2 regions of the Nonomuraea sp. NPDC046570 genome follow, and region 1 is predicted to be linked to the other one. Evidence: riboswitches for the same ligand, from Rfam matches in the RefSeq annotation. Region 1 holds a riboswitch; the other holds the start of a gene.

Evidence for each region. Region 1 has a riboswitch for glycine ahead of gcvP (aminomethyl-transferring glycine dehydrogenase). Riboswitches for the same ligand answer to the same signal wherever they lie in the genome.
Region 2: another riboswitch for glycine. It lies ahead of gcvT (glycine cleavage system aminomethyltransferase GcvT); the one in region 1 lies ahead of gcvP (aminomethyl-transferring glycine dehydrogenase).

What each region holds. Positions count from the first base shown of each region.
Region 1 is NZ_JBEYZF010000072.1:3,435-10,642, forward strand. Features, by position in the region: gene ABZ911_RS41770 (TetR family transcriptional regulator) at 1-517, shown strand, start outside; gene ABZ911_RS41775 (DUF5999 family protein) at 771-968, shown strand; gene ABZ911_RS41780 (alpha/beta family hydrolase) at 1,028-1,633, opposite strand; gene ABZ911_RS41785 (hypothetical protein) at 1,716-2,066, shown strand; gene ABZ911_RS41790 (tetratricopeptide repeat protein) at 2,083-2,880, opposite strand; gene gcvP (aminomethyl-transferring glycine dehydrogenase) at 2,956-5,823, opposite strand; glycine riboswitch at 5,982-6,074, opposite strand; gene ABZ911_RS41800 (MerR family transcriptional regulator) at 6,121-6,741, opposite strand; gene ABZ911_RS41805 (bifunctional nuclease family protein) at 6,888-7,208, opposite strand, start outside.
Region 2 is NZ_JBEYZF010000015.1:107,258-114,465, forward strand. Features, by position in the region: gene ABZ911_RS23835 (DUF6286 domain-containing protein) at 1-474, shown strand, start outside; gene ABZ911_RS23840 (hypothetical protein) at 474-992, shown strand; gene ABZ911_RS23845 (L-serine ammonia-lyase) at 979-2,355, opposite strand; gene gcvH (glycine cleavage system protein GcvH) at 2,422-2,811, opposite strand; gene gcvT (glycine cleavage system aminomethyltransferase GcvT) at 2,808-3,893, opposite strand; glycine riboswitch at 4,023-4,120, opposite strand; gene ABZ911_RS23860 (NB-ARC domain-containing protein) at 4,353-6,392, shown strand; gene ABZ911_RS23865 (hypothetical protein) at 6,568-6,852, shown strand; gene ABZ911_RS23870 (ATP-binding protein) at 6,897-7,208, opposite strand, start outside.

The DNA.
Region 1 (7,208 bases):
CATCGAGGCCGCGCTGCACATCGCCGACGGCCAGGGCCTGCGCAGGCTGACCATGCGCAGGCTCGGCGACGCCCTGCAGGTGGAGGCGATGGCCATCTACCACCACCTCCCCCGGGGCAAGGAGGCCCTGATGGACGCGCTCGCCGAGCACGTCACGGCCGTCCAGGTCGACCGGGGCCCGACCTGGGAGGACACGGCGAGGGCCTGGTGCAGGGCCAGCCGCGAGGCACTGCGCGAACACCCGGGCGTCCTCGCCCTTGCCCTCACAAAACCCCCTAAAGGGGGTACGGCTATCGCGATAAGGGAACAAACCGAACAACTAGCTGATTCGGGTCTGAATAACGCGGCCAATGCCGTACAGGCCCTCAGAGCCTTCGTCTTCGGTAGTGTCGCCGTGGAGGTCCAGCAGTCCGGCTGGGCGGATCCGGAGACCGACACCTGGATTCGCAGGGACGAGCGAGCCGACGCCGATTTCGAGCGGGGGCTCGACGCGCTCCTCAGGGGCCTGCGGGCGTAAGAGATGGTTTACCGGTCTGACGGCGTGTCGAGGTTGGACCGTTATCTTGCATAAGGCACCCTGTGTCATAGGTCACGCGACCGCGACACAAACCTTGAAGGATCACCCTCCATGACTCCTTCAATCGTCCTAACGGGCTATGTCGGAAAGTGTGACGCACACCGCACACTTACTGGAGAACGCATCACCACCCGAGCCGCTCCCCGACCGTCGATCCGGTGGGAGCCACCCACGAGATATCGGAGGCACGCCGATGTGCCCGCACGACCCGGCCTGTCCGTCAGCCGAGGGGCCCGACCGCGAGGCCGCACGCACCCTGGCGGCCCATCCCGAGCAGGGATGGAGCCTTCTGTGCAACGGAGTGGTCCTGTTCGAGGACACCGGTGAGCTGCTTCCCAGCGGCACCGTGATCGCCCCGCACCGGCCGTACCCGCTCGTCGGCGCGGCCTGACGCGCTCGCACGTCCACGGGCGGCAGCACAGGGGCTCGGCAGCGAGCCCCGCACCGTGATCAGCGTGACGGGGCTCCACGAAACCGCGCGATCCACTCGGCGACCACCTCGCCCACCCTGGCGGGGTCCTTCTTCAGGTCATGTCCCTCCCCCGGCAGCACAACCAGGCGTGCCGCGTCGGCCGGGTCGGGCACCCCGAACGGATCCCTGTCGCCGCTGACCACGAGCACGTCCACGCCTGCCCCGCGCAGCTCGTCGGCCCGGGACTTCTCCGGCCTGCCCGGCGGGTGCAGCGGAAAGGCCAGCGCCACCACGCCCCGCGCCCCGACCGCCACCGCCGTACGGCAGGCGACCCTGGCGCCGTTGCTCCGCCCGCCCTGCACCAGCGGCAGGTCCGGCCAACGTTCGCGCAGCGCGGCCAGCACCACCGTCCACGCCTCGTCCTGACGGGCCGGCGACCCCGGCGCCCGCGCCCCCGCCACCCTGAACGGCTGCAGCACCCTGGCCACCGTGGCGCCGCCCTTCGTCGCCGCGTCGCGCACCGCCAGCAGATCGGGCGCGTCGACTCCGCCGGCCGAGCCGTGCGTGAGCACCAGCAGCAGCTCGGGCCGCGCCACCTCGTCCACCTCGACCAGGGCGGGACCGCGCGGGGTGATGACCTCCATGCGGAAAACGGTACCTGCGGAGGATCGCGGTCCGGCACTCCAGGCCGATGGCGGCGCGTCGCTCGCCTGCGACAATGAGGGGATGCCAGAGAGAGATTCCCTCCGCGAGGACCTGCACGCGACCCTCGACGCGCGCCGCGAACTCGGTCCCGAGTACGAGGCCGCGCTGGTCGAGTCGTTCGTGGCGCGGCTGGACGAGACGATCGCGACGCGCGTGCGCGGCGAACTCGAAGGGTACGGCCACCGCCCGCCCGCCAAGACCAAGAGCGCCGGCGCGGTCATGGTCCCGATCGCGCTGGGATCGTTGGGCATCGGCATTCCGCTGACCGGCATCGGGGCCGGCACGGCCGGATTCGACGGACTGCTCCTCGTCTGGGTCGGCATCGTGGTGATCAACCTGGCCGCCGCCGCCGCGATCTTCCGCCGCCCCTGACGGCGGGGCCCCGCCGTCAGGCGTCGCGGTCCAGGCGGAGGCGGACCTCGGTGGCGAGGGTGTCGTCGGGGTGGTCCAGGCCGTAGGCCCACACGCGCTCGGCGTCGTCGGCGCGCCCGCGCAGCGGCAGCGTGCGGGCCAGCAACTCGATGGACAGCGCCACCGTCTGGGGTTCCTCCCCCTCCTCCACCGCCCCCGCGAACTCCCCGCAGGCCAGCTCCAGGTGGGCGATGCCGAGCAGCACCCGCAGCCGCCCCACGGCGGCCCCCTTGGCGCCCGCCAGCGCCTCCAGCAGCACCTCGGCCGCCTCCCCGGGCTCACCCTGGTCCAGCAGCAGCTCGGCCAGCTCCTGCGCGGCCCTCGGCCCCAGCTCGGGATCGCCGACGGAGATCGCCGCGCGCAGCTCCCGCTCGGCGTCCAGCAACTCGCCCTGCTGAGTGGACAGCCTGGCCAGCGCCAGATGCGCCAGTGGCAGGTAGGTGACGGTGCCCACGCCCAGCACCGCCTGCCAGGCGGCCCTGGCCTGGTCGGTCGCGCCCTCCCGCTCGAAGCCGCGAGCCAGGTGGCAGGCGGCCTGGGCGGCGTACTCGGGATGGCCGCTGGCCAGCGCCGCGCGGGCGGCGGCCCTGGCTCCGGCCAGGTCGCCGCGCTCCTGTAGCACCACGGCCAGGCCGACGGCCGCCTGCGCGGCGTCCGGACCGGCGGGGTCGGCGGACAGCTTCATGAAGATGGCCGCCGCGCGGTCGAGATCTCCGGTCTCGGCCAGGCGCCGGGCGGTGTCCAGGGATGAGGTGTCGAGCTCTGGGGACGTCAACAAGGCTCCTTAGACGACAATCGCCCCGAGCCTAACGACTCGGGGCGATCACGTCTGCCGACATGCCAGGGAAGGTCAGTCCTCGTAGGCGGAAAGCGGCGGGCAGGCGCAGACCAGGTTGCGGTCGCCGTACGCCTGGTCGATGCGGCGCACCGGCGAGAAGTACTTGCCGTCGCGCAGGGCGGGCACCGGGTAGGCGGCCTCGGTGCGGTTGTAGGGGTGGCTCCACTCGTCGGCGACCAGCGAGTCGGCCGTGTGCGGCGCGTTGCGCAGCGGGTTGTCGGTGCGGTCGTAGTCCCCCGCGGCGACCTTGGCGATCTCGCCCCTGATCGCGATCATGGCGTCGACGAAGCGGTCCAGCTCGGCGATGTCCTCGCTCTCGGTCGGCTCGATCATCAGCGTGCCCGCGACCGGGAAGGACATGGTCGGGGCGTGGAAACCGTAGTCGATGAGCCGCTTGGCGACGTCGTCGACGGAGACGCCGGTCTCCTTGGTGATCTGGCGCAGGTCGATGATGCACTCGTGGGCGACCAGGCCGCCGCGCCCGGTGTACAGCACCGGGTAGTGCGGGGCGAGCCTGCGGGCCAGGTAGTTGGCCGACAGGATGGCCTGCTCGGTGGCGGCGCGCAGGCCGTCGGAGCCCATCATCCGGATGTAGGCCCAGGAGATCGGCAGGATGCCGGCCGAGCCGTACGGCGCCGCGGACACGGGCCCGACGGGGCCGCCGTCGCGCAGCGGGTGGCCGGGCAGGTACTCGGCCAGGTGGGCGCGGACCGCGACCGGGCCGACGCCGGGGCCGCCGCCGCCGTGCGGGATGCAGAAGGTCTTGTGCAGGTTGAGGTGCGACACGTCCGCGCCGAACTCGCCCGGCTTGGCCAGGCCGACCAGCGCGTTGAGGTTGGCGCCGTCGACGTAGACCTGCCCGCCCGCCTCGTGCACCCTGGCGCACACCTCGGTGATCGCCTCCTCGTACACGCCGTGCGTGGACGGGTACGTCACCATGATCGCGGCGAGCTGGTCGCGATGCTTGTCGATCTTGGCGTTGAGGTCGTCGAGGTCCACGTTGCCGTCGTCGTCGCAGGCCACGACCACCACGCGCATGCCCGCCATGACGGCGCTGGCGGCGTTGGTGCCGTGCGCCGAGGACGGGATGAGGCACACCTCGCGGCCGAGGTCGCCGTTGGCGCGGTGGTAGGCGCGGATCGCCAGCAGCCCGGCGAACTCGCCCTGCGAGCCGGCGTTCGGCTGGATGGAGACGGCGTCGTAGCCGGTCACCTCGGCCAGCCAGCCCTCCAGGCCCTTGATCAGCTCCAGGTAGCCGGCCGCCTGCTCCTCGGGGGCGTAGGGGTGGATCGCGGCGAACTCCGGCCAGGTGATGGGCTCCATCTCGGTGGTCGCGTTGAGCTTCATCGTGCACGAGCCCAGCGGGATCATCGACCGGTCGAGCGCGATGTCCTTGTCCTGGAGCCTGCGCAGGTAGCGCAGCAGCGCGGTCTCGGAGCGGTGGGTGTGGAAGACCGGGTGGGTCAGGTAGTCGCTCTCGCGCAGCAGCGCACTCGGCAGCGCCCCCAGACCGCTGCGCTCGGCCAGACCGGCGAGGGCGGGGACGTCCTGCTCGGCGCCGAAGGACAGGACGACCTGCTCGACGTGCGCGAGCTCGGTCTTCTCGTCGCAGGAGATCGAGACGTGGTCGGCGTCGGCGAGGTGCAGGTTGACACCCCGGGCGGCAGCCTCGGCGACGACCTCGGCGGCCCGGCCTGGGACACGGGCCAGGACGGTGTCGAAGAACGTCTCGTGCACGACGGGCACGCCCCGCTCGCGCAGCGCCTCGGCCAGCGTCACGGCCAGGCGGTGGGTGCGCAGCGCGATGCGGCGCAGACCGTCGGGGCCGTGGTAGACGGCGTACATCCCGGCGATGACGGCCAGCAGCACCTGCGCGGTGCAGATGTTGCTGGTGGCCTTCTCGCGGCGGATGTGCTGCTCGCGGGTCTGCAGGGCGAGCCGGTAGGCGGGGTCGCCGTCGGCGTCCACCGAGACGCCCACCAGGCGGCCGGGCATCTGCCGCTGCAGGCCCTCGCGGACGGCCATGAAGGCGGCGTGCGGGCCACCGAAGCCGAACGGCACGCCGAAGCGCTGGGAGGAGCCGATCGCGATGTCGGCGCCGAGCTCGCCCGGCGCGGCGATCAGCGTGAGCGCCAGCAGGTCGGCCGCGGCCACCACGAGCGCGCCCGCGGCGTGCGCCCGCTCGGCGACGGCGCCGAAGTGGCGGATCTGGCCGCTCGCGCCCGGGTACTGCACCAGCACGCCGAAGCACTCGGGCAGCTCGCCGGTCAGGTCGCTCTCCACCAGCGTGATGCCCAGCGGCTCGGCCCTGGTGGCGAGCACGGCCTTGGTCTGGGGCAGGGCGTCGGCGTCGACGACGAACACGTCGCTCTTGGACCGGCCCGCCCGGCGCGCCAGGGTCATGGCCTCGGCGGCGGCCGTGGCCTCGTCGAGGAGGGAGGCGCCGGCGACGTCGAGGCCGGTGAGGTCGGAGACGACCGTCTGGAAGTTGAGCAGCGCCTCCAGGCGGCCCTGCGAGATCTCCGGCTGGTAGGGCGTGTAGGCGGTGTACCAGCCGGGGTTCTCCAGCAGGTTGCGCCTGATCACCGCGGGGGTGATCGTGTCGTAGTAGCCGAGGCCGATCATCGAGGTCATCACCTGGTTGCGGCCGGCCAGGGCGCGCAGTTCGGCGATGGCCTCGGTCTCGCTGGCCGCCGCGGGCAGCTTGAGCAGGTCCTTGACCCTGATGGACTCGGGCACGGCGACGGCCACGAGGTCGGCGACGGACTCGAAGCCCACCGTCTCGAGCATCTTCTGCTGCTCGGCGTCGGAGGGGCCGATGTGGCGCGTCGCGAACGGAGGGGCAGTGAGATCACTGAGGGGTGACGACAGGTCGGTCATGAACGGTGCCTCCCGAGGCTTGGAGACCGGCGCCAGGGCGCGGGCGTATGCCGGATCTCCCCCTCTGTCATCTCGACCTGAGAGCTTCACCCCCGGGATCGGGGGCTTGCACCGTCGGTGAGACGCGCCTGGCGGGCGCACCTGCTTTCCAGAGTTGCCTCACCCGAGCGGTACAGGATGCCTGAGAGATTCCGGGGAGGGTTGCTCCTTCGGCGCCCCGGGCCTGCCGGGGACTCTCCCGCACGGGGTCGTCGGCTTTCAGGTCAAGGTTACCGCCAGCCGCGAGGGCGGTGGAAACTAGCCCGTGCGTCGTGCACGCCGCCGCTGGGCCAGCTCGTCAGCGGGATGGTCGGCCGGGACCTCGTCCTCGACCGCCGCGCGTTCCCCCGGCAGCTCCGCGAGGGAGCCCTCGACCTCACGCCAGACCCGGCCCAGGGCGATGCCGAACACGCCCTGACCGCCCTGAAGCAGGTCGATGACCTCGTCGGCGGAGGTGCACTCGTACACGCTCACGCCGTCGCTCATCAGCGTGATCTGCGCCAGGTCACCGACCCCGCGCTCACGCAGATGGTGTACGGCGGTGCGGATCTGCTGGAGCGAGACGCCGGTGTCGAGAAGGCGCTTGACCACCTTGAGCACCAGGATGTCGCGGAAGCTGTAGAGCCGCTGGGAGCCGGAGCCCTGCGCGGCTCTTATCGTCGGTTCGACCAGGCCGGTCCTGGCCCAGTAGTCGAGCTGCCGGTAGGTGATGCCGGCCGCAGAGCAGGCCGTCGGGCCTCGATAGCCGATGTCACCAGGCAGCGTCGCAGGCTGCTCGTCAAAGAGCAGACCCTGCTCACCGGCACGCTGCCGCGCACTCTCGCGCGGCACCGGATCTTCCTGGCCGGCCGTCTTTCCCTCGCCGCTGCTGACCGCCACGCGGACCTCCGGCTTTCTCTCATCCCGCGGTCTGATCTGGGGGTTCGTCAAGGGCAACCACGGGTTTCACTTGCACCGTAGGACCGTGAACAATCTCAGTCAACGATCCCGCCCGGCGCGTCGTGAAGCGTAAATGGAGTGAATTGCTACCCCGCGCGACCGAAGTCTTCGGGCGTGATCTTGTCAAGGAACTCGCGGAACTTCTCCACTTCGTCCTCCTGATCGTCAGGGATCAGCACCCCCGCCTCCTGGACGACCTCCTCGCTGGCGAAGATGCGCGCCCCGGTTCGCAGGGCGAGCGCGATCGAGTCCGACGGACGGGCACTGACCTCCACGCCGTTGGAGAACACCAGGTCGGCGAAGAAGATCCCGTCACGCAGGGCGACGATGTTGACGGCTCGCAGTCCCACGCCGAGAGCGCTGAGCACGTCCCTGAAAAGATCGTGGGTCAGCGGCCGCGGCGGCGG
Region 2 (7,208 bases), on a different contig from region 1:
GGGCTCGGCCTGACCGCGGTCGAGGTCGTCGCCGCGCTGATGGGCGAGCGGATCGGCCTCGTACCCGTCGACCAGGCCGCGGACCTGGCGGCGGAGCACCCGTGGTCGAACCCCTTCGTGGTCGGCGGCGCGCTGGTCGCCGCGGTGCTCGGCACCATCCTGCTGCTGCTCGCGCTGCTACCGGGCCGGGCCAGGCTGGTGGCGGTGGAGACCACCGACCCGCGCCTGGTCATCGGCATCACCCGCTCGGGCCTGCGGCGCACACTGCGCGCCGTGGCCGAGGACGTGGAAGGGGTGATCCGGGCGAAGGTACGGCTGCGCCCCCGGCAGATCGAGGTCGTCGTGGTCACCGAGGCCGACCGCACCGGCGCGACGCTCCGGCAGGTCGGCGCCGCGGTGGGGGACAGGCTGAACGGCCTCGGCGCCCTCTGCGCGAGCGAGGTGGTCGTACGGCTGCGCAGAAGGGGCCTGTGATGCGGCAGTACACGGGCAACAGGGTCGGCTTGGCCGTCGTCGGCGCCATCCTGCTGGGCGCGGGCGCGTACACCTTCCTGCGCGGCACCGGCACCCTGCCCGCGCAGCCGAAGGGCGCCCGCATCCTGCGGCCCGGCCTGGCCGCCTACCTGGCGCAGCACCCGTGGGCCTGCTGGGCGGCCGCGCTGGTCCTGGTGCTGTTGGCGATGCTCGCGCTGCGCTGGCTGCTGATGGCGGCCGGTTGGGGCCGGATCGGCAGCCGCGACGGCACGGGCACCGCGCTGCTCTGCGTCGGGCTGAAGGACGTCGAAGGCGTCGGCCGGACACGGGTCAGGGTCGTCGGGAAGCAGCGGCTGCGCCTCGCGGTGACCTGCCCGCCCGCCGCCGACGTCGGCGCCGTGGCCGGCCGCCTCGACCGCGAGGTCGTGGGCCGGATCAGGCGCGAGGTCGGCGACGACGAGATGGGCGCGCTGGTCAGACTGCACGTACGGCGAAGCGGGCCGGTCAGCACTCGATGATGTTGACGGCGAGCCCGCCGCGCGAGGTCTCCTTGTACTTGTCGAGCATGTCGCGACCGGTCGCCTTCATCGTCCGGATGGCCTTGTCCAGCGAGACGAAGTGCTTGCCGTCGCCGCGCATCGCGATGCGGGCGGCGGCGATGGCCTTGACCGAGGCGACCGCGTTGCGCTCGATGCACGGGATCTGCACCAGCCCGCCGATCGGGTCGCAGGTCAGCCCCAGGTTGTGCTCGATGCCGATCTCGGCGGCGTTCTCCACCTGCTCAGGCGTGCCGCCCATCACCTCGGTCAGCCCGGCGGCGGCCATCGAGCAGGCCGAGCCGACCTCACCCTGGCAGCCCACCTCGGCGCCGGAGATCGACGCGTTCTCCTTGAACAGCACGCCGACGGCCGCGGCGGTGAGCAGGAAGCGGACCACGCCCTCGTCGTCGGCGTGCGGCAGGAAGCGGTTGTAGTAGGTGAGCACGGCGGGGATGATGCCCGCGGCCCCGTTGGTGGGGGCGGTGACGATGCGCCCGCCGGCGGCGTTCTCCTCGTTGACGGCCAGCGCGAACAGCGACACCCAGTCCATCGCGTGCAGCGGGTCCTGGGCGGGCGACTCGGACTGCAGGCGGCGGTGGAGCTGGTGCGCCCGGCGCTTGACCTTGAGGCCGCCGGGCAGCACGCCCTCCTTGGCGATGCCGCGCCGCACGCACTCCGACATGACCCGCCAGAGGGTGAGGATCTCCGCCCGGATCTGCTCCTCGGTACGGCCGAACGCCTTCTCGTTCTCCATCATCAGCCCGGAGATCGACAGCCCCGTCTCCGCGCAGTGCGCGAGCAACTCGGCGGCACTCAGGAAGGGGTACGGCACGACCGTGTCGTCCGGCTTGATCCGGTCCGCGCCGGTGGCGTTCTCGTCGACGACGAAGCCGCCGCCCACCGAGAAGTAGACCTTCTCGCGCAGCGGGTGGCCGTCGGCGGTGAAGGCGGTGAAGCGCATGCCGTTGGGGTGCTCGGGCAGCGAGATCTTGCGCTCGAAGACGAGGTCCTCGCCGATGACGAAGGGGATGGTCTGCGTGCCGTACAGCTCGATGGTGCCGGCGGCGCGCATGGCGGCCAGCCGGTCGTCGACGGTGTCGACGTCGACCAGCTCGGGCTTCTCACCGGACAGTCCGAGCAGGACCGCCTTGTCGCTGCCGTGGCCCTTGCCGGTCAGGCCGAGCGAGCCGTACAGGATGGCCTCGACGCGTGCGGTCTTCTCCAGCAGCCCGTCGTCGTGCAGGCCGCGGGCGAACTTGTGCGCCGCCGCCATGGGGCCGCCGGTGTGCGAGCTGGACGGGCCGATGCCGATCTTGAAGAGGTCGAAGACGCTGATCGCCATTGATGATGCGCCCTTCAGGCGGGGGATCGAAGGCCGGGGCCCGGAAGGGCCCCGGCGGTTGCGGGACTATGAGTCGCCGGAGGTCAGCGCGGTGTACTCCTCCGCGCTCAGCAGGTCCTCGGGGTCGCTGTCGAGGCGGACGCGGAACATCCAGCCTTCGCCGTAGGGGTCGTTGTTGACCAGGTCGGGGGTGTCCACGACGCTCTGGTTGACCTCGACCACCTCGCCGGAGACCGGCGCGTAGATCTCGCTGACGGACTTGGTCGACTCGACCTCGCCGATCGAGTCGCCGGTCGCCACCGTGGCGCCCATCTCGGGAAGCTGCACGTAGACGACGTCACCGAGAGCCTCGGCCGCGAAGGCGGTGATGCCCACGGTCACGGTGCGGCCGTCGTCGAGGCCGGCGACCCACTCGTGCTCCTTGGTGTAGCTCAGGTCGTCGGGGATGTTGCTCACTTGTTCCTCCTGTAGAAAGGCAGCGCGACCAGGTCTACCGCCTCATGGCTGCCGCGGATGTCCACGGCCAGATCTTCACTTACCCCAGTGTCCACGTAGGCGAGCGCGATGGGCTTGCCCAGGGTCTGGGACGGGGCCCCGCTGGTGACCTCGCCGACCACGGCGCCGTCGTGCGTGACCGGGTAACCGTGGCGCGGCACCCGGCGGCCCCGCGCGACCAGGCCGACCAGCCGACGGCCCGGCGGGATGTCCTTGAGCGGCTCCAGCGCGGCCCTGCCGACGAAGTCGCCCGGCTTGTCGAATTTCACCACTCTGCCCAGGCCCGCGTCGAACGGGGTGAGCTCGGCGTTCAGCTCGTTGCCGTACAGCGGCATACCCGCCTCCAGCCTGAGCGTGTCACGGCTGGACAGCCCGGCGGGCAGCAGGCCGTACGGCGCGCCCGCGGCGGTGATCGCGTGCCAGAGCGGGGTGGCGTCGGCGTTGGCGACGAACAGCTCGAAGCCGTCCTCGCCGGTGTACCCGGTGCGGGCGATCAGCGCCTCGCGGCCGTCGACCACGCCGGGCAGCCCCGCGTAGTACTTCAGCCCCTCCAGGTCGGCGTCGGTCAGCGTGGCCAGGATCTCCTGGGCGCGCGGCCCCTGCACGGCGATCAGCGCCCACTGCTCGGAGCGGTCCTCGACCACCGCGTCGTACGGCTTGGCCCGCTCGGCCAGCTCGACGGCCACCATCGGGTAGTTGGAGGCGTTGGCGACGACCATGAACTCCTCGTCGCCGAGGCGGTAGACGATCAGGTCGTCGAGCACCCCGCCCCGCTCGTTGACGATCATGGTGTACCGGGCACGGCCGGGCGCCAGCGCCGACAGGTGGCCGACCAGCGCGTAGTCCAGGGCCTCGCCCGCCTGCGGCCCGGTCACGAAGATCTCGCCCATGTGCGAGAGGTCGAACAGACCCGCGGCCGTGCGGACGGCGTTGTGCTCGGCGGACTCGCTGCCATAGCGCAGCGGCATGAGCCAACCGGCGAAGTCGGTCAGCGTCGCACCGAGATCCTGGTGGATGTCTCGCAACGGTGTAGGTCGGGACATAGTTCGCACCTCACGACAGATTGGATGCCAGCATCCTCCCCCTCTGTCATGGTTGCCTGAGAGCTTCGCCCGGTGTTTTGCCGGACTTTCACCTTCGGCGAGGCCACAGGCCTGCTTTCCAGAGCTCACCTGGTCCGCGCGGTCCTTTGCCTTGAGAGGTTTGCGGGGAGGGCTTGCTCCTTCAGGGGTCCTGACCGGATGTCAGGACGCTCTCCCGCACGGGGTCATCGGTGTCGGCCACCAGCCTAGTGTGCCCACGGGGGCGAGCGTAATTACCGCGCGGTGCCGAATGTCCCACCGGACGGGATGACCGCCGGGTCGTCCCAGGGGGCGACGGGCGGCTGTCATCCCTCGCATGCTGGACAATCCGCCACCGATCTCACTGATCGTGCTCAGGCCGTGACGCCTTCATGGTTACGATCGGCTGACGTCAAATCCACGACGACGACATGAGAACGCGTGATCGGTGCGGTGGAGGGCGGGCGGTCCGGAAACCTGCCCGCGGAGATGACGAGCTTCGTCGGCAGGTCGCGGGAGCTGGAGGACGCGACCGGGCTACTGGCGCGCGTCCGCCTGCTCACCCTCACCGGCGTCGGCGGCGTCGGCAAGACCAGGCTGGCGCTGCGCGCGGCCGAACGGGTGGCGGGCGCCTACCGCGACGGCGTCTGGCTGGTCGAGTTGTCCGCGCTGCAGGACGAGGCGCTGCTCGCGCACACCATCTGCGAAGCCCTCGGACTACGCGACCAGAGCGCCAAGCCGCAGCTCGACGTCCTGGTCGGACAGCTCGCCGACAAGCGGCTGCTCATCCTGCTCGACACCTGCGAACACCTGGTGCGGGCCTGCTCGTCCCTGGCCGAGGCGCTGCTGCGGGCCGCGCCCGGCGTACGGCTGCTGGTCACCAGCAGGCAGGCGCTCGGGCTGCCCGCCGAGCACGTGCTGGCCGTACCCCCGCTGGACGCGGTCGAGATGGGCGGGGACGCGGTACGGCTGTTCGCCGAGCGGGCCGTCGCCGTGCAACCGCGCTTCGAGCCGAGCGGGGCGGTGCTGCGACTCTGCCGCAGACTGGACGGGATCCCGCTGGCGATCGAGCTGGCCGCCGTACAGCTTCGGGTGTTCTCGCCCGAGCAGATCCTGGAGAACCTCGACGACCGGTTGTTCTCGGCGGGCAGCCGTACCTCGATGCCCCGCCACCAGACGCTGCGCACCGCGATCGGCTGGAGCCACGAGCTGTGCGAGCCGCTGGAACGGCTGCTGTGGGCCAGGCTCTCGGTGTTCAGCGGCGACTTCGACCTGGACGCGATCACCGCGGTGTGCGGGCACGAGCCGCTCACCCCGCAGGGCGCGGAGCGGGCGCTGGAGGGACTGATCGAGAAGTCGATCGTGCTGACGGCCGGACGCCGCTACCGGATGCTCGACACACTGCGCGTCTACGGCCGCGAATGGCTCGCCCACCTCGGGCAGGAGGCCGACCTGCGCCGCCGCCACCTCGACCACTACCTGGGCCTCGCCCGCTGGTTCCACCAGGAATGGAAAGGGCCCGACCAGATCGGCTGGTCGCGGCGCATGTCCGGCGAACTCGCCAACATCCGGGCGGCCTTCGACCACTGCTGGTCCGACCCCCGGGAGCACGAACGCGGCCTGGACATGGCCGGGCACCTGGTCTGGTTCTGGGTCGCCTGCGGCTACCTGCACGACGGCAGACTCCAGCTCGACCGCGCGCTGGCCCGCTGCCGGGGGCCGAGCGCCGCGCGGACCGCCGCACTGTGGGCGTGCGCGTGCGTCGCCATGACGCAGGGCGACCACGACACCGCCGAGGACCTGCTCGCCGAAGGCGCGACCGAGGCTCGCGCACAGGACGACGAGATGGGCGCCGCGTACATCCTGACCCTGCGCGCCGGGCTCGCCCTGCTGCGCGGCGACCTCACCGAGGCGCGCGTGATCGCGAGCCTCGCCGAGCGGATCCACCACGACCTCGGCGACCCCGGGTTCGGTGTCCTGCTGTCGCTGTCGGTCCAGGCGCTCGCGCTGCTCTGCCAGGGCGGCGAGGCCCTGGAGCCCGCCGAGGCCGTGGTCGAGCAGATGTGGCGGCTGGCCGACACCTTCGGCGGACGCTGGCTGCGCTCCTACGCCGACCACCACCTGGCCTCGGTACGGCTGGCGCGCGGCGACATCGCCGGGGCCGCCGCCCTGGCCCGCCGCTGCCTGGAGACCAAGTGGCGGCTGCGCGACCACGTCGGCACCGCCCTCGCCCTCGACCTGCTCGCCAGGATCGCGGTCACCCGCGCCGACGGCACCCTGGCCGCCCGCCTGCTCGGACTGTCCCACCAGGTGTGGCGGGCCCAAGGGGCGGTGGGGATGGGCTCTCCGGCGTTCGCCGAGCCACGGCGGGCCTGCGAGGAGGCGGCCTGCGCCCTGGTCGGCGACCACGCCTTCGACGCCGCCTTCGCCCAGGGCACCCGCCTCAACCTGGACACCGAGGTCCCCCGCCTGTTCGCCTGAACCCCTCATCCACCTCCACGACGTACGGGAGGCCGACCAGCAGATTCATCCGGTGGTCGGCGGTTTTCGGTGGGGATGGTCGGGCAAGGCTGCGGACATGGGGGAAAGAGGGGTTGGGCTGGCGCGGGCTCATGGGGTGTTCAACCTGGTGGGCGGGGTGTGGCCGCTGGTTCATATGCGGAGTTTTGAATTCGTGTTCGGGCCGAAGCGGGACAAGTGGCTGGTGCGTACCGTCGCGGGGTTGCTGGTGGGGGTGGGGTGGAGTCAGTTGCGCGTGGCGCCGACCGGTGAAGGGGTCGTGTACGCGCGGCGTATAGGTGTCGCCGCCGCCGCGACGCTGCTGACGGTGGAGCTGTACTACGTGCCACGCGGTGTGATCAGGCCGACCTACCTGGTCGACTCCGTGCTGGAGGCGGCCTGGATCCGGGCCTGGGTGCGCTACACCCGCCTCCTCGACTGAACCGACGGCCTGGTGATTGTGCCGCCGTATCTCCAGCGGGTCGGCTAGTTCGCTGAGATCGGGGACAGTTCGGCCCACACCGCGTGGCCCACCGCCTGTGTGCCGCGACAGCCGACCCTGGTGGCCAGTGCCGTGACCACGAGCAGGCCCCTGCCGCGCTCGGCGAGTGGAGTCACGTCCTGGGGGAGGTCGAACCTGGGGGTACCGTCCCAGCCGCAGTCGTAGACGGTGACCCGGATCGTCGTGACTTTACGGGCCAGTTCGACCATGAAGGTGCCACGGGAGTGCCCGCTGCTCGTGTGGGCGATGGCGTTGGCCGCGAGTTCGGCGACGATCTGCTCGGCGTCGTCCCGGCA